2 regions of the Blautia sp. OM07-19 genome follow, and region 1 is predicted to be linked to the other one. Evidence: predicted binding sites of a transcription regulator. Region 1 holds the regulator's gene; the other holds the start of a gene.

Region 1 (15,431 bases):
TCATAACTTTCGTGTCTTCTTTTATGCTGTTTTCAAGGTCTTCCTGAAAGATCTTTACGTTGGCAAAGAAAAGATTTTCGCTGAAACGGTAGATCACGACATGCCGGATCGGGTAGGCGTGGCGGTTCCTCTGAAGGTCATAGTAGGCTTCTTTGCCGGGGATCATGCCTCGGAAAGAGCGCGGCGGGTTGGTTGCTTTGAGGATCACGGAAACAAAGGAAAGAAGGATTCCAATTATCACGCCGTAGATCGTGCCGAGGAATAAAACGCCCAGGCAGGCTGCCATGAAGATATAAAATTCATTGCGGCTGACTTTGAACAGACGGACCGCCAGATGCGTTTCCACGACATCCATCAGGGCAGAGATCACGATCGCGGTCAGGACAGGGACCGGCAGATAGCCGATGAAACCTGTAAAACCGGCAAGGAGGACTGCCATGACAAGACCGGCGGTCAGGGAAACGGCCTGCGAGGTTCCTCCGTACTGTTCGTTCATGGAAGTACGGGAAATACTTCCGTTTACCGGGCAGCAGCCAACAGCGGAGGCCGCGATGTTTCCAGCAGCACAGGCAAGGATTTCCTGGCGGTCGTTTAATTTGTAACCATTTTTGAAAGCAAAGTTATTTTCGGCAAGGAGAGTTTCTGCCATGATAACGACAGCGACCATCAGACCTCTTCCGACAACGTGTGTGAGCTGGATCCCTCCAAACTGCGGAAGGACCAGGGATGGAAGGCCTGGTTCAACTGCCTGGAGAAGAACGACACCGTGTTCGTCAACATGGAAAAGGCGTGTAGCGAGGACTCCAAGGATCATGATCACGATCGCCATAGGAAACTTCGGGAAAATCTTCTTAAAAATACGGATCAGAAGCAGCGCGCCGATCCCCATGCCAAGAGAGAGCCAGCTTATAGTTCTGACAGCGTGAAAAATATGTATAAGCAGTTCCAGGATCTCGCCGGAACCGGCAGAACTTCCCATAAGTTTGGGAATCTGCATAAAAATGATCGTAAGCGAGATACCACTGATGAACCCGCCCATGACTGGTGTGGAAATAAAATCCACAATACGGTCAGCATGCAGAAAATAAAACAAAAGAAGCCACAGACCGGCAAAAAGCGCGATCATCGGAACATATTTCATGGCATCCGGGGATTCCACAGCGATCCCAAGGGTGGAGAGTGCACTTCCTACGATCGCAGCAGGTGCGGCATCCACGCCAAAGATAAACTGCTTCGAGGTAGAAAAAAGCGCAAAGAACAGAATAGGAAAGACCGAACCATAGAGCCCGTATATGGCAGGAATTCCGGAAATCTGTGCATATCCCATGGAAATAGGAATCGACACGGCGGCAATGATAATGCCGGAAAAAATATCCCTGGGAAGATTTTTGAAATTATAATTTTTCAGGGTTGCAAATAACTGCAGGTTCATAGAGTTTCCTCCTTATTATATGGAACATATTGCTTTAAATTTTTTTACAGTATAGAATCTGGATAAATTTTTGTCAATTGTTTTGAATAACAAAATGTTAAGAGGAAAACTTAACAACTATTTATTTGATGCGAGGTATCTGCTGTCGTATAATGAATGAGGAAAATCCAATAAAAGGAATCGAAATGCTCGTATGAAAGATACGAAAAAAATCAGAATACAGAGGGTCAGTACCTGGAGTATTATTGTTACGATCGTACTTGCAGTCATATTTGCAGCAGTTTCTGTGTCCAGTGAGAAAGAATTTCAGGTTCTCAGGCAGACGACAGATGAATATATTCTGTGTCAGAATTCAGCCAAGGAACTGCAGGACGGCTCGGATTATCTTACAGAGCAGGTCCGGATGTATGCAATGACCGGTAAGACAGAGTACTATTCCATGCGTCTTGTTGCAGAATCCTATGGTAAATCCGAGGAATCCTTGCCGGAAGAGATCCGGGATGTGTAGCTTTCGACAGAGGATGGTACCCCGGCAGTTTCCCTGAGTGTCGGTGTTGCCTTTGCAGACAGAGAAAATCCAGGAGAGAGCATTTTCAAGGATGCAGACAAGGTCCTGTACCGTGTCAAAGAAAATGGTCGAAATGGCTGTGATTTTTATTGATTTTTGACAAAAAGAGTCCTTCCGGGATCAGATCCGGGAGGATTTTTTTTGGTATAAAATTTAATCCAATGTTGTAATCGAGCCATGAGTATGGCATAATAAAAAAGGCAATGTAAAAAATGAATAAAAAGAAAGTTAAGAAAAGGTAAAAAAACAGAAGGTGTCCGTTCTGCACGGACGCAGGACGAAAAGACAACAGAGGAGAAAATTATGGCAATATTTTCAATGGTCTTATCTTTACTCTCAGGAGTAGCACTATTTTTGTTTGGAATGTCTCTGATGGGCGATGGCCTGAAACTGGTGGCTGGCAATAAGCTGGAGGCATTTCTGTACCGCATGACCAATACCCCGCTCAAGGGTGTTGCCCTGGGAACTGCTGTTACCAGCATCATCCAGTCTTCATCGGCAACGACAGTCATGGTCATCGGTTTTGTAAACTCCGGTATGATGAAACTGAAACAGGCAATCGGTATCATCATGGGTGCCAACATCGGTACCAGTATCACAGGATGGATTCTCTGTCTTTCCTATATTCAGGGATCCGGCGGTATCGCAAGCATCCTTTCTACAGCAACGATCTCAGCAGTTGTGGCGATCATCGGTATTATCCTTCGTATGTTCTGCAAACGTTCTGTACATAAGAACATCGGAAACATCATGCTTGGTTTCTCGATCCTTATGACCGGTATGCAGACAATGAGTGGTGCAGTTGCACCTCTTCGAGAGAGCAAAGTATTTATTGACATGCTGACAATGTTTTCCAACCCGCTGGCAGGTATCCTAGTAGGTATCCTGTTCACCGCTGTGCTTCAGAGTGCATCTGCGACAGTCGGTGTGCTGCAGGCTCTTTCCGTAACAGGTATCCTGACCTTTGCAAGTGCATTCCCGATCGTACTTGGTATCGGTGTCGGCGCAGCCTGTCCGGTACTGATCTCTGCGATCGGTGCAAATAAGAACGGTAAGAGAACAGCACTCATCTATCTTATGAATGACCTGTTTGGTCTTATCATGTGGTCCATTATCTTCTATACCGCGAATGCGATCGTACATTTTGGATTTATGGATATGATCATGACACCAGTAACGATCGCTGCCCTGAACACAGTGTTCCGTGTGGCAACAGTTATCGTACTGTTCCCGTTCATTCCGAAGCTTGAGAAACTGGTATGCATGCTTGTAAAAGACAGCGCAGAAGAACTGGAAGACGAAGCAGACTTTGACCTTCTTGAGGAGCGTCTGATCAACTATCCGGCACTTGCAATCGGTCAGTGCCATCGTGCAATGAACGGAATGTCCAAGAAACTCCGCAAGAATGTCAACCGTGCGATGAACCTTCTGAATGATTATCAGCAGGATAAATACGACAAGGTTCAGCGTAAGGAAGACCTGATCGACAAATACGAGAGCCGTCTGGGTGATTACCTGATCCAGCTCACCAAGCGTGAGATGAATACAGCACAGACAAGACAGGTTTCCCTGTATCTGCATACGATCAATGACTTTGAACGAATCGGGGATCACGCATCTTATATCGCACATATGGCAAATGAGATGCATGACAACCATACAAACTTTTCTCAGTCAGCCTGGGATGAGCTGAACATCGTCATGGAAGCTGTCCGTGAGGAGATCAATGTGACCTGCAATGCATTTATGAAGGATGACAGAGAGGCAGCGCAGAGAGTAGCACCGCTTGGAGCAGTTATCACCAATCTCTGTGATGAACTCAAATTACATCATGTAGCACGACTCAGCAAGGGCGAGTGCGGCCTGGAAGAGGGAACCGTATTTAATGACATCCTTAACAGTTTCGGACGTATTGCAGCCCACAGCGCAAGTGCAATGATGGCGCTGATGAAGAGTGGAGAAGAAGACCCGGATCTTCACATCCACGATTCCAAGGTCTATCCGACTGACACAATGGAGTATTATTCTTATTTCAATGAATACAGACAGAAATATGACATTGATGCTGTCAATGGCGGGGATCATGTAGTGAGCATGGAGCCGGAAGAAGTGGAGTGACCACGGGGCGGTGTTTGCCGGCTTTTTGAGTGTCCCCGGTGGCTTTACAATAATAATCAAGTACAGAGCAGTTTCGCAGACTGCTCTGTGTTTTTTTGTATATATCTAAAAATATTTTAGAAAAATGCCGCTTTAGCGTAGAAATAAAGAAAAGTATATGCTATACTGAGACGAATAAAAATGAGGGGCAATGCATTTTTATGCAAAACAAAAGAAAAGGAGAGAGGGAATGTTTGCATTATTCGAAAACTTAACAAACTGGTTATGGGGGCTGCCATTATTGATCACAATTCTGGTAACAGGAATCTATCTGACGATCCGCTCCGGATTTTTCCAGTTCCGTCACTTTGGACATATCATCAAAAATATGTTCAGCAAAGAACGTCGTGAGGAAGGTGGAGACGACGGCAAGAGTCTGACGCCATTTCAGGCGATTTCCATCGCGATTGGAGGAACCGTTGGTGTATCCAATATGTCCGGTGTTGCAACCGCGATCGCAACAGGAGGTCCTGGTGCACTGTTCTGGCTGTGGGTTGCTGCACTTCTTGCCATGGTCATCAAAATGACAGAGGTAACTCTGGCTGTCTACTACAGAGAAAAACAGCCAAACGGCGAATATCTCGGCGGACCGACCTACTATATGCAGAAAGGTCTGGGCGATGAGAAGAAACTTCCGTTCTGGAAGATCTTTGCGGTATTATTCGGTGGATGTATCTTTATGACATGGTTTATCACTCTTCAGAACTATACGGTATCTGAGGCAGTTGGAAGTACCTTCAAACTTCCATACATCGTACCGTCTCTGTTGTACGTACTTGCAATCTATGTGATCATCATTGGCGGTGTAAAGAAGGTCGGCGTGATCTCCTCTTATATGACACCGATCATGTGTCTGCTTTATATCCTGGGATCACTTTTTATCCTGCTCACAAACTTTGAACAGCTGCCGGCAGCATTTGGTATGATCTTCAAAGGTGCATTTACCACACAGGCTGCTGTTGGTGGATTTTTGGGAGCTGGTGTCGCAACCTGTATGCGTCTTGGTTTTGCCCGTTCTGTATACAGCAATGAGGCTGGATGGGGAACTTCTCCGATGATCCACGCTTCCGCGAAGACAGACCACCCGGTAAAACAGGGTCTGATGGGAGCATTTGAAGTATTTGCAGATACCATCGTTGTCTGCTCTATGACAGGACTTGTTGTTATCGTGACAGGTTACTGGAATTCAGGACTTCAGGGTTCCGAACTTACTCTGACTGCATTTGAATCCGGCATGGGCTCTGTGGCACGTGCACTGATCGCACTCAGCATCTTCCTGTTTGGTCTGACCACTTCTACAGGATGGTTTACATACTACAGTGTCATCCTGAAACACTGGCTCAAGGGAAATCAGAAAGTCCTCAAGGTTGCAGAAAAAGTATTTATTTTCGGAACTCCGTTATGGGGGCTGCTTGTAACTGTACTGACTCTCTATGGAAACGGAACACCGGCACAGCTCTGGGTGATCGCAGATTTCACGACCGTATTCCCGACATTCGTAAACGTAGCGACTCTGTTTCTCTTAAGCGGAACCTTTATCAAACTGCTTAAGGATTACAAGGCACGTTACATGGGAATTGGAGAGGTAGACAAAGATCTTGCACTTTTCTACGAAGATAAAAAGGCAAAAGAAAACAAATGATTTATCAGAAATAATTCATAAAGGATGAAGAAGCAGTGGATAAGATTTTTTTTAACGGACGAATCCGTACATTAGATGATGCCGGCCACGTAGCAGAAGCGGTTGGCGTGGAAAATGGCAAAATTGTTTTTGTAGGAACCAACGAAGAGGCAGAGAAGATCGCCTGTGAAGAAAAAGTTGACCTTGGCGACAGACTGCTTCTTCCGGGATTTGTGGACACGCATCTGCACATGCTGCATTATGCATTTGTAGAGCGTTCCGTCAAACTGTTTGACTGCACCAGCGTGGAAGAAATGCTGGACGCAGCGAAGAAGCGTATCGAGGAGCATGCGGGCAAACCGCTGACCTGGCTTTACTGCCGAGGATGGAACGAAGAACATTTTGCGGAGCCGAGATATCCGCACAAGGATGAGCTGGATGCCCTGTCCAAAGAAATCCCGATCATCATGGTCAGAGTCTGTGGACATGTAGGTGTCTGCAACAGCCGCGGTTTGGAACTGCTTAAGACGATTCCGCAGTTCTCTGAGATCGAGAAGGATGTTGATCTGGAAACAGGTCTGATCAAGGAAAATGCTGTACAGTTTTACTATTCTCTGCTTGACACCCCGTCACAGAAAGAAGTAGAAAACTACATTACCTACAGCGCAAAAAAACTGAACGAATGCGGCTTTACCGGTGTACAGTCTGACGACCTCGCAGCACTTCCGGGCAAAAACTGGAAGCGTATCATGAATGCCTACAAAGCACTGGATGCGAGAGGCGAGCTGAATGTCCGCCATTATGAGCAGTGCCTGTTTGAGCGTTTTGATGACGCCAAGGCATTTGTGGAAGAGGGATATCGTACTGGTCAGAGGGGCGATCATTTTACGATCGGGCCGATGAAGCTCATTCAGGATGGTTCTCTTGGTGCGAGAACTGCAGCGATGAACGAGCCATATGAGGACAGCCCTGGAAACTGCGGGAACATTATCTTCACGCAGGAAGAACTGGATGAGCTGTTCGCATTTTTTGACCAGCATCAGATGCAGGCGGCAGTACACTGCATTGGCGACCGTGCGATGGATATGGTGATCGAGGCGATCGCGAAATCTCCATACCGTAAGGATAACGCCAAGGGCAGACATGGAATCGTCCACTGTCAGATCACAAACCCGCGGATCCTGCGAGCAATGAAAGAAAACGACATTCTGGCATACATTCAGCCTGTATTTGTCGATCTTGATATGAATACCGTAGAACCGGCGATCGGAACACATCGTATGGAAGGTATTTATGCATGGAAGACCATGCTGGATCTCGGCATCCATGCATCCGGCGGCTCTGATGCACCGGTGGTAAGTTTCGATGCAATGGAAAACATCTATTTTGCCGTGACCCGCAAGAATATAAACGGCGAGCCGAAAGAGGGCTGGATCCCGTCGGAACGCCTGACAGTAGATGAGGCAGTGAAACTTTTTACAAAATATGCTGCTTATGCGTCGTACACAGGGGATGAGAACGGTACGATCGAGACTGGAAAGAACGCGGATTTTGTTGTGCTTGAGAAAGACCTCTATGAGATCGACCCGGATGAGATCAAGACCACGAAGGTGGATATGACGATCCTTGGCGGCGAGACCGTATTTGAGAGGAAATAAGTATGTATGAGATCATGAATGCAGATGAAGCCATCCGTCTGATCCGGGACGGGGACTGTATCTGCGTGAATTCATTTGTAGGGATCGAAAACCCGACTGAACTCCACGAGGCATTATACCGAAGATATCAGAAAATGCAGTCGCCGACGCATCTGACGATCGTATCCAGTGCCGGATTTGGTGTCTGGGATGACGAACATAATGCGGAAGGATATATTCGGGAAGGTGCGGTGGACAAGCTGATCTGCGGTCATTTTGGCGCGATGATGAGCACCAAAAAACTGGTGCTGGAGGACAGATTTGAGGCGTATAATCTGCCGCTTGGGTGTATTTCTCATGCAATCCGTGCACAGGCAGGCGGTCTTCCGGGAGCTTTGTCCAAAGTCGGACTGGATATTTTTGTTGATCCGAGGAGAGAAGGACCGGGGATCAACAGAATTTCCATCGATGATTCACTGGTGAAGCATGTGGAAGTGGATGGGGATGAATTTCTTTATTATAAACTTCCAAAGATCACGATTGCCATGATCAAGGGAACTGCTGCAGACAGAAAAGGAAATATCACCTTTGATGATATGTTCATGTCCGGCGACGCACTGTCCATCTGTCAGGCGGTCAAAGCAAACCGTGGAAAGGTCATCGTACAGGTGGATCGTCTCGTAGACACGCCGTCCCGTCCGCGTAACGCCATCATTCCGGGTTGTCTGGTCGATGCGATCGTTGTGGCAGAGCCGGAGGAGCGAAATGAAGCATACACGGCACTTACCGGAAGTTTTGAGATCCCGTACAAAGAATGGCATACCTGGAATGAGAAGATCAATGACCTCTCCCAGAAGCAGCGTAAAAACAACGTTCCGGCAAATATCATAGGAAAAAGAGCCGCTAAAGAGCTGCGAGTGGATGATATTGTAAACATAGGAATCGGAATTCCGGAAATGGTATCCAGATATGCGCGAAAGAGTGGGATGCTCGATATGATCACGCTCACGGTGGAGTCCGGAGGAATCGGGGGATTTCCTGTTTCGGGCGAAGCATTTGGGGCAATGATTGGTGCCGCTTCCGTTTATGATATGGCAAACCAGTTTGACCTGTATGACAACGGTGGGCTGGATATCTGCTTTATGGGCGGTTTGGAGGCAGACCGTTACGGAAATATCAATGCCCACAGAGGAACAGGGGCCTTTGCAGGCATCGGTGGCTTTGCCAATATCACAGCCAAGACCCCAACCGTAGTTTTCTGCATGACTTTCAACGCCAAAGGTCTGGAAGTCACCCAGGAAAAGGGTGTCGTAACCATCCACAAAGAAGGCGAGATCCCTAAATTTGTAGAGAACGTCTCAAGCATCAGCTTCTCCGCAAAACGCGCGATCGAAAACGGCCAGAAAGTCCTCTACGTAACAGAACGCTGCGTCTTCCGCCTCACCCCCAAAGGCCTGAAATTGATCGAAGTCTACCCGGGAGTGGATATGCAGAAAGACATCCTCGATCGGCTGCCGTTTGAGGTGGAGGTCTGATAGAATAGAACTTATAAAAAGTACAGAACAAATATTCGCTTGTTCTGTACTTCTTTTATGTGAAATGATATACTAAAAATAGCAATGATGGACACAATTGAGGTAGATGAGAAGTGAGGTGAGATGTATGTCTAAGCTTATGCAGGATTTAATTGAAGAATATGTGGAGGCTATCAAAAAGATTTATGGCTCTCATGTACGCCAGATAATCCTTTATGGTTCTTATGCAAGGGGTGACTTCCGTTCGGATTCTGATGTGGATATCAAACCTATTGCAAAAAGTGAAGAAATGGAATCTCTTTTTTGAGAACTTCATTGTATAATAAGGCTCCACCTGAAGTTTTATATGGATTTCCGTTTCCATCAGGAAACTCAAACTGCACAAACCAATAGTCGTAGATGGTCTTTGCCATCTCTTCTAAATAATCATTTATGTGAGAAATATTTGGAAACACAAATGCAATAGAATTGCAAAAAGAATAGCATTGAACTTTTTCAACATACAACCAGGAGGTGCTTTTGTGCAAAATTCACAACAAATCTTCAAACTACACTCCGAATATCACCCCACCGGCGATCAGCCGCAGGCAATCGAGCAGCTAGTCAAGGGCTTCAAGGAAGGCAACCAGTTCGAGACTTTGCTTGGTGTCACCGGCTCCGGTAAGACCTTCACGATGGCGAATGTCATCGCCCGGCTCAACAAACCAACCCTGGTACTTGCGCACAATAAAACACTGGCAGCGCAGCTTTACGGCGAGATGAAGGAATTCTTCCCTGAGAACGCAGTAGAATACTTTGTCTCCTATTATGATTACTACCAGCCAGAAGCATACGTCCCATCTACCGACACCTATATAGCAAAGGACGCTTCCACTAACGACGAGATCGATAAGCTCCGCCTCTCTGCAACGGCGGCACTCTGCGAGCGCAAAGACGTCATAGTGGTTTCCTCTGTATCCTGCATCTACGGTCTGGGTGCACCGGAAGAATTTTTTGATATGATGATCTCTCTGCGCCCGGGGATGGAGAAGGACAGGGATGATGTGATCAAAGAACTGATCGATATCCAGTATAACCGCAACGAGATGGATTTCCATCGAGGTACTTTTCGCGTGCGGGGCGATGTGCTGGAGATTTTTCCTGCCAACTACTCAGACCGTGCGATCCGCGTAGAATTCTTCGGAGATGAGATTGACCGCATCACAGAAGTAGATGTTCTGACAGGTGAGATCCGCAATGAACTGAAGCACGCTGCGATTTTCCCTGCATCCCATTACGTTGTTCCACAGGAAAAAATCCAGAAAGCAGCCGATGCGATCCTGGAAGAAATGAAAGAACAGGTTTCCTATTTCAAGAGCGAGGATAAGCTGATTGAAGCGCAGCGTATCGCCGAGCGTACCAACTTCGATGTAGAAATGATGAAAGAAACCGGCTTCTGTTCCGGAATCGAGAACTACTCGAGACACCTTACCGGGCTTGCACCGGGCCAGCCGCCATATACCCTGATGGACTACTTTAAGGATGATTTTCTTCTTATTATAGATGAGTCCCACAAAACAGTCTCTCAGGTCGGTGGAATGTACGCCGGAGACCAAAGCCGTAAGCAGACGCTTGTCGACTACGGTTTCCGCCTGCCATCTGCCAAGGACAACCGCCCGTTAAGCTTCGATGAGTTCGAAAACAAACTCGACCAGGTCCTGTTTGTCTCTGCAACACCGGGACAGTATGAGGCAGAGCACGAACTTCTCCGTGCAGAACAGATCATCCGTCCGACAGGACTTCTCGATCCGAAGGTAGAAGTCCGCCCGGTCGAAGGACAGATCGACGATCTGATCAGCGAAGTAAACAAAGAAGTGGACAAGGGCCACAAGATCCTGATCACGACTCTGACTAAACGAATGGCAGAAGACCTGACGGAATACATGAAGGATGTAGGAATCCGCGTCCGCTACCTCCACTCTGACATTGACACGCTGGAACGTGCAGAGATCATCCGCGATATGCGACTGGATGTCTTTGACGTACTTGTCGGGATCAACCTTCTCCGAGAAGGTCTTGACATCCCGGAGATCACACTGGTTGCAATCCTCGATGCAGACAAAGAAGGTTTTCTCCGTTCAGAAGTTTCTCTGATCCAGACGATCGGCCGAGCCGCCCGAAACAGCGAAGGCCACGTTATCATGTATGCGGACGTCATGACCGATTCCATGCGAAAAGCCATTCAGGAGACCGAGCGAAGAAGAAGCATCCAGGAAGCCTACAACAAAGAACATGGAATCACGCCGACCACAATTAAGAAAGCAGTCCGCGACCTGATCACAGTTTCCAAGGCAGTTGCCGAGACTGAAGCGAAACTCAAGAAAGATCCGGAGTCCATGAACCGCAAAGAACTTACCAGGCTGATCACCAAAGTTGAGAAGCAGATGCGCGAGGCAGCAGCAAGTCTGAACTTCGAACAGGCAGCAGAACTCCGTGACAAGATGATCGAACTTAAGAAAAATCTGGAAGAATTGGATGACTAGTGTACTTTACTCTTGTACAGTAATGGAGAGAGTGCTACAATAGAACGAACGGCAGGTATGATGCCTGAACAGAAACGAAAGAGGTAAATCGATATGCAGTTTTCCAAGAGATTAGACAGATTTGGAGAAGAAATCTTTGCAGCCCTGAATAACAGACGTATGGAACTGGAAGCACAGGGCATGAAAATTTATAATATGAGTGTGGGAACGCCGGACTTCAAAACACCGGAACACATCAAGAAAGCTCTGGCAGAGGCGGCCATGGATGACAATAACTGGAAATACAGTCTCAGGGATCTTCCGGAACTTCTGGAAGCAGTCTGTGACTATTATAAGAAACGTTTTGACGTAGAGCTGACACCGGACATGGTCATGACCGTTTACGGCAGCCAGGAAGGAATGGGACATCTTGGAATGGCACTCTGCGATGAGGGAGATGTTGTCCTTCTTCCAGACCCATGTTATCCGGTATTTGCCGCAGGCAGCCTGATGGCAGGAGCAGAGCCATACTACTATCCGCTCGTCGCAGAGCACGATTTTCTTCCATATGTAAAGGATATCCCGGAGGAAGTAGCACGCAAAGCCAAATACATGGTAGTTTCTCTGCCATCCAACCCGGTAGGAAGCATTGCCACACCGGGACTTTACGAAGAAATTATAGCATTTGCGAAGAAATATGACATTCTGATCATCCATGACAATGCATACAGCGACATCATCTTTGACGGAGCACATGGTGGAAGTTTCCTTGCAACAGAAGGAGCAAAGGAGATTGGCGTAGAATTCTTCAGCCTTTCCAAGTCCTTTAATGTAACAGGCGCAAGGATCAGTTTTCTCGTAGGCCGCCCGGATGTGATCGCGGCACTCCGCAAACTCAGAAGCCAGATTGATTTCGGAATGTTCCTTCCGATCCAGAAAGCAGCGATCGCGGCACTCAAAGGACCTCTTGAAAGCGTTCAGGAGCAGTGCCAGATGTATCAGGAGAGAAGGGATGCACTCTGCAATGGTCTCCGCGAGATCGGCTGGGACCTTCCAAATGGCAAGGGAACGATGTTCGTCTGGGCAAGGATCCCGGGAGGACGTACAGACAGCATGGCATTCTGTATGGAACTGATGGAAAAAGCCGGCGTCATCGTGACACCAGGAGCAAGCTTTGGCCCGCACGGAGAAGGATATGTACGTTTCGCACTGGTACTCCCTCCGGAGAAGATCAAAGAAGTAGTAGAAGCGATCCGCAGAAGCGGTCTGTAAAGTAAAACAGATATATCATAATACAGGAAGATTAAGAGAATCACAGTGTCGAACACAGAGAAGGTCCTGCCAGAATTGTCGGAGTTTCCCTATCTGTGTCGGAACTGTGATTTTTATGTTTTTTTCAAAAAATTCGTAATTATCTGTTGACAAATAATAACGACAGTGCTATCTTAACACTATAGATGTTAGCACTCCTTAATGATGAGTGCTAACAGACTAAACGGAAAGGAGCTGGGAACATGGATGAACAACTGACAGATCGTAAGAAACGGATTCTCAAGGCGATCATCAGGACATACATGGAGACAGGCGAACCAGTAGGATCCAGGACGATTTCCAAGGACAAGGATCTGAATGTCAGCTCAGCAACAATCCGGAACGAGATGTCTGATCTGACAGACATGGGATATATCGTTCAGCCACATACATCGGCAGGAAGAATACCTTCTGATAAGGGCTACAGGCTTTATGTGGATGAACTGATGCGGGAGAAGGAAGACGAGATTGCAGAGATCCGTAATCTGATGATCGAGAAGACAGATAAGATGGAGAAAGTGCTTAAGAATGTAGCACGTGTCCTCGCCTCGAACACCAATTACGCAACGATGGTTTCGGTTCCTCAGTACAGCGGAAGCAAACTGAAATTTATTCAGTTATCCCGTGTCAATGAATTGCAGCTGGTAGCAGTTGTTGTATGCGAAGGCAACGTCATCCGAAATCAGATCATCGATCTGGATGAAGAGATGGACGATGAGACGATCCTGAAGCTGAACCTGCTTCTGAATACCAATCTGAACGGACTGCCGATCCAGGATATCAATCTTGGAATGATCGCCAGACTTAAGGAACAGGCAGGTATTCACAGTAAGCTGGTGGCCAAGGTGCTGGATGCAGTGGCAGCTACGATTCATGTGGATGAGGACGACATGGAAATCTATACGTCAGGAGCCACGAACTTCTTCAAGTATCCGGAGTTATCGGATACGACGAGAGCAACCGGACTGATCTCCACTTTCGAGGAGAAGCAGCAGCTGGTAGATCTGGTCAAGGAGCGGATGGCAGATGACAATACCGGAGTTCAGGTGTACATCGGAGACGAACTTCCGATCTCGACCATGAAGGATTGCAGCGTTGTAACCGCAACCTATGAACTGGGAGAGGGAATGCATGGAACGATCGGTATTGTAGGACCGAAGCGAATGGATTACGAGAATGTAGTAAACAGCTTGAAGACCCTCAAGGTCGAACTTGATCAGGTTTTCATAAAAAATAAAAGCAATGAAGACGGCTAGCAGCCAGGCAGAAAGGCGGTAAAACAAAGGTGTCAGAAGAAAATAAAAACACGGCAAATGAGCAGGAAGAAACAGAGAAAGACATTCCGGAAACAGAAACTGTGAACGAGCCGACAGAAGAATCGCCGGAAGCAACGGCAGGACAGGACGCAGAAGCGGAGAAAGCCCCTGAGGCAGACGACGATAAAGAAACCAAATCCAAAACATCTTTCTTCGGCAAGAAGAAAAAAGACAATAAATTAGAACAGCAGATCGAAGAACTGACAGACAGACTGAAACGTAACATGGCTGAGTTCGATAACTTCCGTAAACGTACGGAGAAAGAGAAATCCAGCATGTATGTGATCGGAGCAAAGGACATCATCGAGAAGATCCTTCCGGTTGTGGATAATTTTGAGAGAGGACTTGCACAGGCACCACAGGATGATCCGTTTGCTGATGGAATGGAGAAGATCTACAAACAGCTTACCACCACAATGGAAGGCATGGGAGTAGAACCGATCGAAGCAGTCGGCAAGGAATTCAATCCAGATTTCCACAACGCAGTCATGCATGTGGAGGATGAATCTGTCGGAGAGAACATTGTTGTAGAGGAACTTCAGAAAGGTTACACCTATAAAGGATTCGTAGTTCGTCACAGCATGGTTAAAGTGGCTAATTAATATTTCATATATTTAGATATTTATCAGGAGGAATTTATCATGGGAAAAATCATTGGTATTGACTTAGGTACAACAAACAGTTGTGTAGCCGTAATGGAAGGTGGACAGCCGACCGTTATCGCTAATACAGAAGGTGCAAGAACAACACCATCCGTAGTTGCTTTCACAAAAACAGGAGAACGTCTTGTAGGTGAGCCTGCAAAACGTCAGGCAGTAACAAACGCTGACAGAACAATCTCCTCAATCAAGAGAGAGATGGGTACAGATTACCGTGTAACTATCGACGAGAAGAAATATTCTCCGCAGGAAATCTCCGCTATGATCCTTCAGAAACTGAAAAAAGACGCAGAAGGATACCTTGGAGAAACTGTTTCAGAAGCAGTTATCACAGTTCCGGCTTACTTCAACGATGCTCAGCGTCAGGCAACCAAAGATGCTGGTAAGATCGCAGGTCTTGATGTAAAACGTATCATCAACGAGCCTACAGCAGCAGCTCTTGCATATGGTCTTGACAACGAGAAAGAGCAGAAGATCATGGTTTACGACTTAGGTGGTGGTACATTCGATGTATCCGTTATCGAGATCGGTGATGGTGTCATCGAAGTTCTTTCCACAGCTGGTAACAACCGTCTTGGTGGTGATGACTTCGACCAGAAAATTACAGACTGGATGATCGAGGAATTCAAGAAAGCAGAAGGCGTAGACTTAAGTGCAGATAAGATGGCTCTTCAGAGACTGAAAGAAGCAGCAG
Region 2 (15,431 bases), on a different contig from region 1:
ACCTCTTATAAAAGAATGGAGAGAACACTTGGAACTACCATTGCAAGGACAAGAATGACTGCGATCACAGCAGCAAATATTTTTCTTTTTTTCGGATCAAACATTCCCATTTTTATCACCTCATTCTATGTTGTCCAAATCCAGCTCTATCGTTTCTGTGTGTGCATTATTGGACAGTGGATTTCTGTTTTCATAATCGAACAGAATTGTTGTCCCATCCGGGAAAGCTTCTATGTGTGCTGTTTTTGAAATCTTATGTTTCTTACGGTAAGTCCATACAGCACTTTCATACGGTTTCTGATCTGCTGCAAACGAAGGACGTTTCTTAAGTTTTTCTCTTAAGTACAGATCATAGAGCATATGCTGTGCTGCCACATCCGCATCGAGATCTGTTTCCTCACGGAGAAATTCCAGCAGGATCTCATAACGGCGCATCCTTGAATGTGAGATCTCGCTGTAGCCTTTTTTCTCATAAAAAGCTCCCAGCTTCTCATAAAAGGTAAACGCATCCGCAAACTGCGGCACCAGATATTCCAGTGTGTTCTGAAACTGTCCGCTGTTGTAATAAACTTCCACCATACTCTCTACCATCTTAAGTCTCAGGACTTCCTTATAGGACAGCCAGTTAGTAGAAAGCACTTCGTATGGTTCTTTTTCTTTATGCATGATCCCGTATTTCTCTGCTTCTTTTTCCATCAGGGAACCCTTGAGCACCTTGAGGAAACCAAGCTGGAGCTGATCCGGTTTCATCCTGTACACATCATTAAAAGAACGGTGGAAAGTATCATAATCCTCATACGGAAGTCCTGCGATCAGATCCAGGTGCTGGTGGATGTTTCCAAAGCTGTGCACCTTCGCAACACATCTCTCCAATTTGTCAAGATCCATATGTCTGTGGATCGCATGAATGGTGTCCGGATTTGTGGACTGTACACCGATCTCAAGCTGGATAAGTCCGGGACGCATCCTGCTCATAAGCTGCATTTCTTCGTCCCGAAGAAGGTCTGCCGAAACTTCAAAATGAAAATTCGTGATCCCATTGTCATGCTCTAGGATATATTTCCAGATCGTCATTGCGTGCTCGTGCTTACAGTTAAACGTACGGTCCACAAACTTGACCTGCGGCACCCTGTGATCCAGGAAAAACTGTAATTCTTTCTTGACCAGGTCAAGATCACGGAACCTGAGCTTCTTATCAATAGAAGAAAGACAGTAACTGCAGGAAAAAGGACATCCCCTGCTGCTCTCATAATAAATAATCTTGTTCTCAAAGTCCTCCAGATGTTCATATACAAAAGGAATCTCACTTAGATCCGTAAGTTCTCTCCATCCATTGTGATGGATCTCCTCGCCTTCACGATAAGCAATCCCTGGAATCTCAGATAAAGTTCCCACACCGTCCACATAATAACGCACAAGCTCGAGGAACGTCTTTTCGCCCTCACCGACCATGACACCGGTCACCTGCGGAGTCCTCCGAAGAAAAGCTTCCGCATCGAAAGAAACCTCCGGACCTCCCGTCCAGAATTTTACATCTGGAAGGATCTTGTGAAGATCCTCAAGCAGATCTCTGACAAAAGAAATGTTCCATATATAGCAGGAAAAGCAGACTACATCTGCTCCACTTAAATAAATATCCTTCAAAATCTCGTCTTTTGTCTGATTGATCGTATATTCTCCCAGGAGAATATGCTCCTGATAAGCGGATGCATATGCCCTGAGATCGTATACTGCAAGATTTGAATGAATATATTTCGCATTACATGCTGCCAGTAATATTTTCATAAATCTTATAAACCTTCCCGGACCTTATTTGTCCAGAAGTTCCTTGATCGCAGCTTTTGGAGTCAGGCCAACCAGACGCTCTGCTTCCTTGCCATCCTTAAAGATCAGAAGTGTCGGGATGCTCATGATACGGAACTGCTGTGCGAGACCAGGCTGCTGGTCAACATCGATCTTGCCTACACAGTATCCTTCCTCTGCCAGTTCCTCAACGATCGGTCCCTGACGCATGCACGGTCCACACCATGTTGCCCAGAAATCCAGTAATACCGGTTTCTCTGACTTAAGAACTTCCTGCTCAAAATTCTCTGCTGTAATTGTTTTTGCCATAATGCTTCCTCCTTGATATTTCGATCCACGATTAGTGTTTCTTGATTTTTATTTATGATACCTTTTTGTGCCGGACATATTTGCCGGCGCTGATGGCTGCCATACTGCCTTCGTAAACGGCCTTGGAAACCTGGAGAAGTCCGCCTGTGCAGTCTCCTGCGGCAAAAAGTCCCGGAATCGTTGTCGCCATCTCTTCGTCGGTTTTGATATTTCCCTTATCGGTGATCTCTGCTCCCATCTGTCTGGCAATCTCTGTGCTTCCTGCCGTACCGAGTGCCACAAAGACACCGTCCGCAGGATAAAAAGAGTTCTCTGGTGCTTCCGCATCCTGTGCAGCTGTATCACTCTGCATCAGAAGTCCGGAAACCTTGTCATCGCCTTCGATCGCCTGGATCTTCATCGTATTGACTGCGATCGGATGTTCTCTGGAAAATTCCGGTTCCTTCCCATCCGTATAGATGGTCACATCCTGCGTGACATTCCGAAGTTCCTCTGCTTCATGAAGGGCGAACTCACCGTTTCCGACAACGGCAACTTCCTTTCCTCTGTAAAAAAATGCATCACAGACCGCGCAGTAGCTGACACCTCTTCCTTCAAATTCCTTAAGTCCCGGAATCTTCGGGGCACTGCGCTTCCCTCCTGTCGCCAGGATCACGCTGACTGTGTCAAAATCACCTGCTGTCGTCTTGACAGTAAATGTATCAAAACCACTGATCCCAAGGACCTCTGCATCCAGGATACGCACTCCCAGGGCTTCCGCCTGAGATATCCCTCTCTCGTAGAGTTCCTTACCGGAAAGCGGCTGTTCCAGTCCATAATAATTCTCGATCTTCTCCGCCTTTTCCAGTGCTCCGATGCCGTTGTTGATGACAAGCGGATTCATGTTTCCCCTTGTAGCATACAGAGCGGCTGAGATACCGGCGGGACCTGCACCGATGATCACTATATTTTCCATTTTATCACCTGCCTTTTTGTTATTTTATAATATTACACCAGAGAAGAAATGTCCAGAATGTTTTCGCTTCATTCCTGACAGGGCATTGAAAAATCCAAAATTTTTTTGTGTATTTCTCTTTACAATTATGTTATATTTATGTTGTTTCTAAATTTGTCATTTATTTTAAATGTATATAAGGAGTAACTATTATGCGCAGTTTTGAATATTTTGCCCCTACAAAGGTTATTTTTGGTAAAGATTCTCATTTGCAGATCGGTGATATTCTGAAGAAAGAGAACTGTCACAAAGTTCTGATCCATTACGGAGGCAAGAGTGCCGTCGCTTCCGGGCTGATCGACGAAGTTTCCGGATGTCTTACTGATGCCGGCATTGATTTCGTTACCCTGGGCGGCGTTGTCCCGAACCCGCGTCTTTCCAAAGTACGTGAAGGTATCGAGCTCTGTAAGAAAGAAAACGTAGATTTCATTCTCGCTGTCGGCGGTGGAAGTGTTATTGACTCTGCCAAGGCGATCGGGTACGGCGTTGCAAATCCATGGACAGATGTCTGGAATTTTTATCTCAAGACAGAAGTTCCGACTGCCTGTCTTCCGATCGGCGTCATCCCTACCATTGCAGCTTCCGGAAGTGAGATGAGCAATTCCTCTGTCATCACCAATGAGGATGGCTGGCTGAAACGAGGTGCTGCCAAATGCGATCTCTGCCGTCCGAAATTTGCCCTGATGAACCCGAAGCTTACCTACAGCCTTCCGCAGTATCAGACGGAGAGCGGCTGTGTGGATATCCTCATGCACACCATGGAGCGTTATTTCGTCAATATCGAGACTATGGAGATCACAGACAGCATCAGTGAATCTCTGATGCAGACTGTCATCTACAACGCACGTATTCTTATGAGGGAACCTGACAACTACACAGCCCGCGCAGAGATCATGTGGGCAGGAAGCCTCTCTCACAATGGTCTGACCGGATGTGGAACCGGCGGTGGCGACTGGGCATGTCACCAGCTTGAGCACGAGCTTGGCGGACTCTATGATGTCACTCACGGTGCCGGTCTTGCAGCGATCTGGGGAAGCTGGGCAAGATATGTATACGATGTAAATCCGGAGCGTTTCGCACAGTTTGCGACCAACGTATTCGATATCCCGTGCGGTCTTGATTTCGAAAAGACCGCCCTGGCAGGAATCGAGGCAATGGAGGACTTTTTCCGTTCGATCAAGATGCCTGTCAGCCTGCATGAACTTGGACTTGACCTTGATGATCAGCAGATCCATGAACTCGCTTTTAAGTGCAGTTATGAAGATACCCGCACGATCGGCGTGTTCAAGCAGCTCAATATGAAAGACATGGAAAAGATCTATACCATGGCAAGATAACTTTTTATAAAAAATCTCCGGCAGGATTCCGTAAATCGGTTCTGCCGGAGATCTTTTTGTTCCAGAATATTTATTTACTGAATGAGATAAACGTCGGTGTAGTAAACGCCCTTTGCCTCTCCCTCTGCATGTGTTGCCACATAAATGTCAATGCAGTTTGTCTTGATCGCGCCGCCGCAGTCCTCTGCCACATAAACCTGTCCATTGATCACGACCTTGCTTCCGTAAGGAATCTGAGACGGATCTACAGCGATCGTATGGTTTGTCGTCGCTGTCACACCTGTTGAAGTGATTCCGTTGGCATATGGCCCGCAGCAGATGCTGCACGGACAGTAATGTGTGATCTTGAACACACCAAGGTCTTTGAGCTTGGCATCTGATGAGGCTGCTACTGCCTTTCCGATCTGAACGCCATTCTGTTCAGTAACACTCTCATCTGTTTCCAGCGCATCCGAAAAGACTCCTTTTCCACTGCTTTTGTGAAGAGTGCCTGCATCTTTCTTCGTATCTATGGAAGCTTCTGTACTCTCCTGACCATCTGAGACATTCAGACAGCTTGTCGGGATATAGCCTTCCTGCTCTGTGCCGTCCGCATTCTGGTATTCGATCCTGCTCCAGACATTGTTGACAGTTCCTGTCCGCTTCACCTCGTCCAGTTCCAGGACTTCTCCGACAACCTCTCCGTCCTTCTTTCCCGGATAATCCAGAATACTGCTGTCGGACGTTACTTCAACCTCCTCCGCATCCATCGATACGATCTGATTCTCGCTGTTAAGTGCCTGTGTCTGTATGTAACCTATGACTTTCTCTCCGTCAGCCTCAGCTTCCACCTTGCTCCAGCCATTGTCGCAGATCGCAGTCTGTTCCACCTGATCTCCGAGCGATACCGCTGCAAGCTCTGCACTGCTGTCAGAAGGCATCGTATAGATTCCTGTCTTTCTGGCTGTCACATAGAGTGTCTCCTGATGTGCTGCCACCTGAACCGTATTTCCCTTGCCGTCATCTGTTTCAAACATCTGCACAGCCTTATTTTCTTTCTGTGTATCCTCTACTACAGTATTATAATCTGGAACTTCGCCATAAACCAGAGATGCATGACACAACAATACACTCCCCAGTAAAAAAGCCGTCGTTCTCTTATTCACAGATCTTGTCACCTCTTTCTGATTTACCTTCGCCAGTCTCCCGGCGATTCTGTGTGTATTGTAGCACATGAACTTCGTGATTTCAAAATTTACACAAAATTTTCACCGTTTTTTATGCCGGAAAATATTTTTGAAATTTTTTTAATTTTTTTCAAAAAAACATTTGACAAATACAAATTCATCTGGTATAGTATGTCTTGTCGCTGAGGAAAACAAATAAAACTTCCAAACAGAACACATGCGATAGTGGCGTAGTTGGTAACGCGCGACCTTGCCAAGGTCGAGACCGCGGGTTCGAGCCCCGTCTATCGCTCTTAAGAATCAGGATTTAGTCCTGGTTTTTTTTGTCTGTAATTCTTTATCTGTCAGATATTATCTATACAAAAAGCAGAGGAAACTTTGATGGGATTTCCCGAACCAAAGTTTCCTCTGCTGTATCTGAAATTTATATTTCAGACCTGTTCTTTATTCTTAGTGGTGGAACAGACGGATTCCTGTGAACGCCATTGTCATTCCATATTTGTTACAGGTTTCGATCACTGCGTCATCTCTCACAGAGCCACCTGGCTGTGCGATAAATTTCACGCCGCTCTTATGTGCGCGTTCGATGTTATCACTGAACGGGAAGAATGCATCAGATCCGAGCGTTACATCGGTAAGCTGATCGAGCCATGCACGCTTCTCTTCTTTTGTGAAGACTGCCGGCTTCTCTGTGAATACGTTCTCCCATGCTCCGTCTGCCAGAACATCCATGTATTCGTCGCCGATATAAACATCGATCGCATTGTCGCGCTCTGCCCTGCTGATGGTATCTTTGAACGGAAGAGAAAGAACCTGCGGGCTCTGACGGAGGAACCAGTTATCTGCCTTCTGTCCTGCAAGTCTGGTGCAGTGTACACGGGACTGCTGTCCTGCGCCGACACCAATCGCCTGTCCGTCCTTGACAAAACATACGGAATTGGACTGTGTATATTTCAGGATGATCAGAGAAACTTTGAGGTCGCGCTTTGCTTCTTCTGTAAGTTCTTTACTCTCGGTTACGATGTTGGAGATCAGCTCGTCGTCGATTGCAAGTTCCTGACGTCCCTGTTCGAAAGTCACGCCATATACCTGCTTGTGTTCCAGCGGAGCCGGTACATAATCCGGATCGATCTCGATCACGTTGTAATTGCCTTTTTTCTTCTGTTTGAGGATCTCAAGGGCTTCCTCTGTGTAACCCGGTGCGATCACGCCATCGGAAACTTCTCTCTTGATCAGCATTGCTGTGTCTTTGTCGCAGACATCAGAAAGAGAAATAAAATCACCGAAAGAAGACATACGGTCTGCGCCTCTCGCTCTTGCATAAGCGCAGGCAAGCGGGGAAAATTCTTTCCAGTTCATATCGTCTACCCAGTAGATCTTTGCAAGTGTTTCTGTCAGCGGAAGTCCGACTGCTGCACCTGCAGGAGAAACATGCTTGAAAGAAGTTGCTGCCGGAAGTCCTGTTGCTTTCTTGAGGTCTCGTACAAGCTGCCAGCCATTGAATGCATCGAGGAAGTTGATATATCCAGGTCTTCCTGAATGAACTTTGATCGGAAGCTCACTTCCGTCCTCCATGTAGATCCTGGAAGGTTTCTGGTTCGGGTTGCATCCGTATTTTAACTGTAATTCGTTCATCTTATCTCATCCTCCGTATCTTACTTGTTTTTGTTTACGATCTTTGTCTCATAGTTTCCTGTTGCGATGTCGATGTAACGTACAAACAGGGAAACTTTGTTGTCTTCGTTCAGGCTGTTCCAGAGAAGTTCTGTGAATGCTTCCATATCGTCCGGAATATCTACGAGTTTCGGTTCTCCTTCAAAGCTTGGGAGCGGATTTCCGTCGCATTTGTAAGTGTGGATGAAACGTCCCTCACCTGGAATTGCTTTTTCGTATGCGTAAGTGTAACGGAGGCAGGCATCCGGATTTCCGTTGTTGCTCTTGAGGATTGACATTGCGTAACTGTATTCGCCGTTTTCGATGTGCATGACACCGGAGATCCTTGGTGTATAGTTCGGTCCGTCCGGCTCAAATTCGCGGGATCTTAAGGACTGTTCGAAGGTGAGCTGTTTGTCCATTCCTTCATAGATCGTGTCTGTCTGATCGCCGTTTGTCACAATTGTCTTATTTCCCAGTACACGTACCGGAGCATAAATGATCAGGCTCGGATCTGTCAGTTTGGATGGATCAAATGCCTGTGTGCGGATTCCCTCTCCATCCTCGACAAATACTCGATTCCTGCTGTTTTCACTTCTTCCCATGATAAAATAAGCTGTTACTGCTTTGGTTCCGTCTGCGGAACGTCCAATGATGATTCCTCTTCCCGGATAAGAGTTGCTTTTCAGTTCATTTTCCAGTGAAATTCTTTCCATGATTCGTCTCCTTTAGTGTTGTAATAAGATACAAAAACCGCCTGGGTAGTCTGTTGCTTACACAGGCTGCCCAGGCGGTCGGCACGTTACTTACTGCACTCCCTGTAGGTGATCCTACTTCCGCCAGTCATGCAGTCGTTATAATATCATAATATGTTACTGTTCACTTCGTTCACAGTAACTTGGTCAAAATGCCTTCCAAATCACCTACGGTGATAGCATTTTGCCCTGTATGTCTCGGGATTTTGCCATATTCATGGCAAAACACCTCGCGGGATACTACCTGCGAACAATTACATAATATACTACTTTATTTAGTTTCGCAAGAATAAAAATCAAAACAATTATTCATCCACGCTGTAGTTCGGAGCTTCCTTGGTGATGTGGATGTCGTGCGGATGAGATTCTTTGAGGGATGCAGCGGAGATCTTGATGAATTTTCCGGTTGTCTTAAGCTTCTCAATGGTTTCTGCTCCACAATATCCCATACCGGAACGAAGACCGCCCATAAGCTGGAATACAGTGTCCTCAACATGTCCCTTGTATGCTACACGTCCTTCTACACCTTCCGGAACGAGTTTCTTCGCATCCTGCTGGAAGTAGCGGTCCTTGCTGCCGTTCTCCATGGCTGCGATAGATCCCATACCACGGTATACTTTGTATTTACGTCCCTGGTACAGTTCGAAAGTTCCCGGGCTCTCGTCGCATCCTGCAAAGATGCTTCCCATCATGCAGACATTGGCTCCTGCTGCGATCGCCTTGGTGATATCTCCGGAGTATTTGATTCCGCCATCTGCGATGATCGGGATACCATAGCGGTTAGCTACTTCATAGCAGTCCATAACAGCTGTGATCTGTGGAACACCGATACCTGCAACGACACGTGTCGTACAGATGGAACCAGGTCCGATACCAACTTTGACAGCATCTACACCGGCATCGATCAGAGCCTTGGTAGCTGCTCCTGTGGCAACGTTTCCTGCGATCACCTGAAGATCCGGATATGCATCCTTGATCTGGCGTACTGCACGGAGGATATTCTCGGAATGTCCATGTGCGGAGTCTACAACGATAACGTCTACATTTGCCTTAACAAGTGCATCTACACGTGCAAGAACGTTAGCTGTGATACCAACGGCTGCACCGCAGAGCAGACGTCCCTGTGCGTCCTTGGCTGCAAGTGGATATTTGATCTGTTTCTCGATATCCTTGATCGTGATCAGACCTTTTAAGTTAAAGTCGTCATCTACAATGGGTAATTTTTCTTTGCGGGATTTGGCAAGGATCTTCTTTGCCTCTTCAAGAGTGATTCCTTCCTTGGCTGTGATCAGTCCCTCGGATGTCATGCACTCTCCGATCTTCTTGGAAAAGTCTGTTTCGAATTTGAGGTCACGGTTGGTAATGATACCGACCAGTTTTCTTCCCTCTGTGATCGGAACACCGGAGATACGGAATTTCGCCATCAGGTTGTTCGCATCTTCAAGGGTATTGTCAGCGGATAAAAAGAATGGATCTGTGATAACACCGTTCTCAGAACGTTTTACCTTGTCTACTTCGTCTGCCTGTGCTTCGATAGTCATATTCTTGTGAATAATACCGATACCGCCCTGTCTCGCCATGGCGATCGCCATCCTGTGCTCAGTAACTGTGTCCATTCCTGCGCTCATCATAGGAATGTTCAGTTTAATCTTCTTTGTTAAATACGTTGCGACATCTACCTGATTCGGAATTACTTTTGAATAAGCCGGAACTAAAAGAACGTCGTCAAATGTAATTCCTTCACCAATGATAGTACCCATTGCATTTCCTCCCTTGTATATTATGTTATTTTGAATTTGTTCCATAGTTTAACAAAAATAATTTACAGTGTCAATCCAAAAAAACTTTGCTCGGGGCTGAATTTTTGATAGCCTGCTGCATCGTTTCATCCGGTTCGATAATGATCTTGCAGTTCTCGCCCTTGTCCCTGGTGATGATCGCAAAACGCTTATGGGATGGATTTCCGGAAGAATAGTCCAGTGTCTTCATCTTACTGTTGCTGTTGTAATAATCCAGGCGGTGTGAATCCAGAGGGGCTACAAGGTCAGCCTCCTTGATGTTCACTGTCTTGGCCTTCTTACGTTTGGATTTCGCCATGACCATGTCAATGTCCATCTCTCCGTTTACAAAAAGATACTCGTATTCGAGGTCTGTCTTCGGCACGATAAAGTAGCATGCGATTCCAAGCACAACTGCTGCCAGAAGGAACAGGAAATTGAATAAAAGTCCTGCTACAGCGGCAAGCACGGTCAGACCGATCAGGCCATATTTTGTTATGGCGTCTTTGGATGTCGGCTCTTTCTTTACCAGAAATTCAGAATATAAATCACTCATCTCTGTTTTCCTTTCTTTTGTTTTTCATTATTCTATCATAAAAGAAGACCAGCGTCTATGACGCTGGTCTGATATTTAGAAAACTTTAATTACATCATTCCGCCCATTCCTGGTGCGCCTGCCGGCATAGCCGGAGTATCTTCTTTGATCGTTGCAACTACGGATTCTGTTGTAAGCAGAGTGGATGCAACACTTGTAGCGTTCTGAAGGGCACTTCTTGTAACCTTAACCGGGTCAAGGATACCTGCTCCTACCATGTCTACATATCTCTCGTTCAGGGCATCAAATCCGATTCCTGGCTCAGATTCTCTTACTTTGTTGATGATGACAGAACCTTCCAGTCCTGCATTTGCAGAAATGTGGAATAACGGAGCTTCCAGAGATTTGAGGATAACATTTGCACCTGTCTTCTCATCACCTTCCAGAGTTGCAACCAGTTCAGCAACTTTCTTGGAAGCATGGATGTAAGCAGATCCACCGCCTGCGATGATTCCTTCTTCTACTGCTGCTCTTGTAGCTGCAAGAGCATCTTCCAGACGAAGTTTTGCTTCTTTCATTTCAGTTTCAGTTGCAGCACCAACACGGATAACAGCTACGCCGCCTGCCAGTTTTGCAAGTCTTTCCTGTAATTTTTCTTTATCGAATTCGGATTTTGTCTCTTCGATCTGTCCACGGATCTGTGCAACACGGTCTTCGATTGCTTTCTTGTCTCCAAGTCCGTCAACGATAACTGTGTTTTCTTTTGCAACTTTGACAGATTTTGCACGTCCAAGCTGCTGCATGGTAGCTTCTTTGAGGTCCAGTCCAAGTTCATCAGAGATTACCTGTCCGCCTGTCAGGATAGCGATATCCTGAAGCATTTCTTTTCTTCTGTCACCATATCCAGGAGCTTTGACAGCTACTACCTGGAAGGTTCCTCTTAATTTGTTTACGATCAGAGTTGTCAGAGCTTCACCCTCCACATCCTCAGCGATGATGAGAAGTTTGGCACCTGCCTGAACAACCTGCTCCAGTAACGGAAGGATCTCCTGAATGTTGCTGATCTTCTTGTCAGTGATCAGGATGTATGGATCTTCCAGATTTGCTTCCATTTTTTCCATGTCTGTGGACATGTATGCGGAAATATATCCACGGTCAAACTGCATACCTTCTACCAGGTCAAGTTCTGTATGCATGGTCTTGGATTCTTCTACTGTGATAACACCGTCGTTGGAAACTTTTTCCATTGCGTCTGCAACGAGCTGACCAACTTCTTCATCACTTGCAGAGATTGCAGCAACGTTTGCGATCTGTGCTTTGCCGCTGATCTTCTGGCTCATTTCTTTGATAGCTTCTACTGCTGTGTCAGTAGCTTTTTTCATTCCTTTTCTGAGGATGATCGGGTTAGCGCCTGCTGCCAGGTTCTTCATTCCTTCGTGAACCATTGCCTGAGCAAGAACAGTTGCTGTTGTAGTACCATCACCAGCTACATCATTTGTCTTGGATGCAACTTCTTTGATGAGCTGTGCGCCCATGTTTTCGAATCCGTCTTCCAGTTCGATCTCTTTTGCGATCGTAACACCATCGTTTGTGATGAGCGGAGCACCAAACTGTTTGTCAAGTACTACGTTTCTTCCTTTTGGTCCGATCGTTACTCTTACTGTATCTGCAAGTTTGTTTACACCAGCTTCAAGTGCGGCTCTTGCTTCTGCGCCGAATTTAATTTCTTTTGCCATGATGACTGTCCTCCTAAAATAATGTCGATTTAATATAATTATTCAACGATTGCAAGAATATCATTCTGTTTTACGATGATGTATTCTTCGCCGTCAAGTTTTACTTCTGTTCCTGCGTATTTGGAGTAGATAACTTTGTTTCCTACTTTAACTTCCATTTTAACTTCTTTGCCTTCAACAACTCCGCCAGATCCTACAGCGATAACTTCTGCCTGCTGTGGTTTCTCCTGTGCCTGACCCGGAAGTACGATACCGGATTTTGTTGTTTCCTCTGCTTCTAACTGTTTTAATACAACTCTGTCGCCTAAAGGTACTAATTTCATGATCTATTTTCCTCCTTTATTGTTGCCTTGCTTTTCGATTACTAGCACTCATTTCGTTTGAGTGCTAATCACTGTCCTTATATTATTTAATTCCGTTATTTTCTGCAACTCTTTTCATCGTCATAAATTACTATATTTTTAGATATTATCTCTTTTTTTCTTTGATTTTCTTTAATTTTCTTATTTTACTGTTTTTCAGTAATTTTTTATACAGGATCAGCGGACACGCATCCGGTGCCTCCTTGCTGTACAGCGCAAAAAAAAGCTCCTTCTCACCAGACATACGCCCGATGAAGAAGAGCTTTCTTAGACTCTTATTTCTGATCAGTCTCTGATCATGCTTTCTTGTTTCTCTGTGCTTTGATCTCTTCGAGTTCGTCGAAGATCACTTCATTGAGAACCTTGATGTAGGTTCCCTTCATACCGGAAGAACGGGACTCGATAACACCTGCACTCTCGAATTTACGGAGCGCATTTACGATCACGGATCTGGTGATTCCCACACGGTCTGCAATCTTGCTCGCAACCAGGATTCCCTCTTCGCCATCCAGCTCGTCAAAGATATGGATAATCGCTTCCAGTTCGGAGAATGACAGAGTGTTGAAGGCTGATTTGACAACCTGCTGCTTACGGTCCTCTTCTGCATTCTCTTCGTGTACTGCACGCATCATTTCAAGCCCTACTACGGTTGTGCCGTATTCACTGACAATGATATCCTCGATATCGTATGGCTTATTATCACGATACATGAAAACTGTTCCCAGACGTTCGCCCGCAATATCGATCGGATTGATGATACCCTGGCAGCTGCTGTCAACGTGCTCAAACCCTAAAGTCTGAAGATTCACATTTTCCTTAGTTGATAAAACTCCCAAAAAACGCTCGTTCAACAATTCATCTACGTGTCCGCCAACGTTATCCTCAATCAGTTCAGTTATTTCCTTCACACCCGGGCATAAACTGATGCCTAAGACTTTGCCCTTCTTGCTCAGTACCAGGATATTGGAACTTAAAGTCTCCATCAGAACCTGACAGATGTCATTGAACACAACCTTACTGGAACTGCTATTGTGCAAAAGTTTGTTAATTTTTCTTGTTTTATCTAACAACTGAACGCTCATCTTGGCCTCCTTCAATGATTTATTCGATGTAACCATCTTTATAAGATAATAGTACACGCTTCACCACGAAAAATCAAGATATTTTTATATTTTTTTCGATTTTATCTGCATTTTCAGAAAATTCTTATATTCAGTCTTCTTCTTTTGTTTTTGCCTCTACATAACCGCAGGTTTCCTGACTGCAGACCAGTTTATTTCCTTTTTCGATCATATAGCTTCCGCAGACAGGGCACTTCTTGTCTGACGGTTTCTGCCAGGACATAAAATCGCATTCCGGATTGTCAATACATCCGTAATACTTACGTCCCTTCTGTGTTTTCTTAAGGACGACATCCTTGCCGCATTTCGGGCAGGCAACACCGATCTTTTCGTAATAAGGCTTGGTGTTTCTGCACTCCGGGAATCCCGGACAGGCAAGAAATCTTCCGTGAGGTCCGTACTTGATGACCATATTTCTGCCGCAGACATCACAGACCTCCTCTGTGACTTCATCCTGGATATCAACTTTTTCCAGTTCTTTCTCAGCTGCATCTACGTCTTTCTTGAGGTCAGGGTAGAAGTTTCTGACAACCGTCTTCCACTGGACAGTGCCTGCCTCCACGCAGTCCAGAAGGCCTTCCATCATCGCCGTAAAGCGCACATCCACGATGCTTGGGAATGCCTGTTTCATGATGTTGTTGACAACCTCTCCAAGTTCTGTCACATAGAGGTTCTTCTGTTCCTTGGAAACGTAACGTCTGCTGATGATCGTTGTGATCGTAGGCGCATAAGTACTCGGTCGTCCGATGCCCTGTTCCTCCAGCGCCTTGACGAGGGACGCCTCTGTGTAATGTGCCGGCGGCTGTGTGAAATGCTGCTCCGGTTTGAGTTCTTCCAGAGTAAGTTTCATGCCTTTTTCCAGGGACTGACTCAGGACATTGCCTTTCTGGTTATCCTCTTCCTGTGTATAGACGGATAAGAAACCATCAAAAACTACCTTGGAAGCCGCAACGGTGAAAGTATATTCTCCTGCTCCGATCTTTACAGAAGTTGTCTCATATCTGGCTGCCGCCATTCTGCTGGCAGTAAAACGTTTCCAGATCAGCTGATACAGACGGAACTGGTCTCTGGAAAGAGATTCCTTGATCATTGCCGGCAGTCTGGTGATGTCGGTCGGTCGGATTGCCTCATGCGCATCCTGGATCTTCTGCTCTTTCTTGACAGATTTCTCTGTTACAGATACATACTCTTCTCCGTACTGCTGTCCGATGTATTCTCTTGCGGCTGCATCTGCCTCCTGGGAGATTCGGGTGGAATCGGTACGCAGATAAGTGATGATACCTACTGTGCCGCTTCCCTTGATGTCAACACCCTCGTATAACTGCTGTGCCAGACGCATTGTCTTCTGTGTGGAAAAATTGAGTGTCTTGGATGCTTCCTGCTGCAGAGTACTGGTGGTAAAAGGAAGCGGAGCATTCTTGATACGCTCACCCTTCTTGACTTCCGTGATCTCATACTCTGCATTTTCCAGTTTCGCAAGAAGTTCTTCCATTTCTTTCTTATTGTGAATCGGCATCTTCTTGTCTGTGCCGTAGAATTTCGCCTTGAGAGGTTTCTTCTCTCCTTTGACACGGAATTCACCATCCAGGCTCCAGTATTCCTCTGGAATGAATGCATTGATCTCATCCTCACGGTCACAGATGATACGCAGTGCTACAGACTGCACACGACCTGCACTTAAGCCTCTCTTGACCTTGACCCAGAGAAGCGGGCTGATGGTATATCCTACCATTCTGTCCAGCATTCTTCTCGCCTGCTGTGCATCTACCAGGTTCATATCCAGATCCCTTGGCTGCTTGATAGAATTCTTCACGGCCGTCTTGGTGATCTCATTGAAAGAAATCCTGCGCATCTTGGCCGGATCTTCCTTCAACGCCTGCAT

The links. Region 1 encodes HrcA, which represses chaperone genes, less so after heat shock. Its sites were predicted from a motif close to TGTTAGCACTCNNNNNNNNNGAGTGCTAACA; they were not measured.
Region 2: groES (co-chaperone GroES) is a predicted target of HrcA. The motif match lies at 12,429-12,459, and genes of this name have one in related genera.

The regions. Positions count from the first base shown of each region.
Region 1 covers NZ_QULA01000001.1:516,248-531,678, forward strand. The annotation lists gene DXC01_RS02295 (SulP family inorganic anion transporter) at 1-1,432, opposite strand, end outside; gene DXC01_RS02300 (hypothetical protein) at 1,626-1,940, shown strand; gene DXC01_RS21410 (diguanylate cyclase) at 1,974-2,093, shown strand; gene DXC01_RS02310 (Na/Pi cotransporter family protein) at 2,304-4,118, shown strand; gene DXC01_RS02315 (alanine/glycine:cation symporter family protein) at 4,348-5,799, shown strand; gene DXC01_RS02320 (amidohydrolase) at 5,835-7,436, shown strand; gene DXC01_RS02325 (CoA-transferase) at 7,439-8,950, shown strand; partial or broken gene DXC01_RS02330 (nucleotidyltransferase domain-containing protein) at 9,078-9,215, shown strand; gene uvrB (excinuclease ABC subunit UvrB) at 9,472-11,472, shown strand; gene DXC01_RS02345 (pyridoxal phosphate-dependent aminotransferase) at 11,566-12,723, shown strand; gene hrcA (heat-inducible transcriptional repressor HrcA) at 12,966-14,018, shown strand; gene grpE (nucleotide exchange factor GrpE) at 14,048-14,680, shown strand; gene dnaK (molecular chaperone DnaK) at 14,720-15,431, shown strand, end outside.
Region 2 covers NZ_QULA01000009.1:73,968-89,398, forward strand. The annotation lists gene DXC01_RS08605 (B12-binding domain-containing radical SAM protein) at 121-1,785, opposite strand; gene trxA (thioredoxin) at 1,810-2,112, opposite strand; gene DXC01_RS08615 (NAD(P)/FAD-dependent oxidoreductase) at 2,165-3,067, opposite strand; gene DXC01_RS08620 (iron-containing alcohol dehydrogenase) at 3,259-4,443, shown strand; gene DXC01_RS08625 (3D domain-containing protein) at 4,518-5,588, opposite strand; tRNA gene DXC01_RS08630 (tRNA-Gly) at 5,829-5,901, shown strand; gene DXC01_RS08635 (phosphoribosylaminoimidazolecarboxamide formyltransferase) at 6,060-7,244, opposite strand; gene DXC01_RS08640 (IMP cyclohydrolase) at 7,265-7,978, opposite strand; ZMP/ZTP riboswitch at 8,040-8,119, opposite strand; gene guaB (IMP dehydrogenase) at 8,323-9,777, opposite strand; gene DXC01_RS08650 (DUF6106 family protein) at 9,848-10,351, opposite strand; gene groL (chaperonin GroEL) at 10,441-12,066, opposite strand; gene groES (co-chaperone GroES) at 12,105-12,389, opposite strand; gene codY (GTP-sensing pleiotropic transcriptional regulator CodY) at 12,725-13,510, opposite strand; gene topA (type I DNA topoisomerase) at 13,641-15,431, opposite strand, start outside.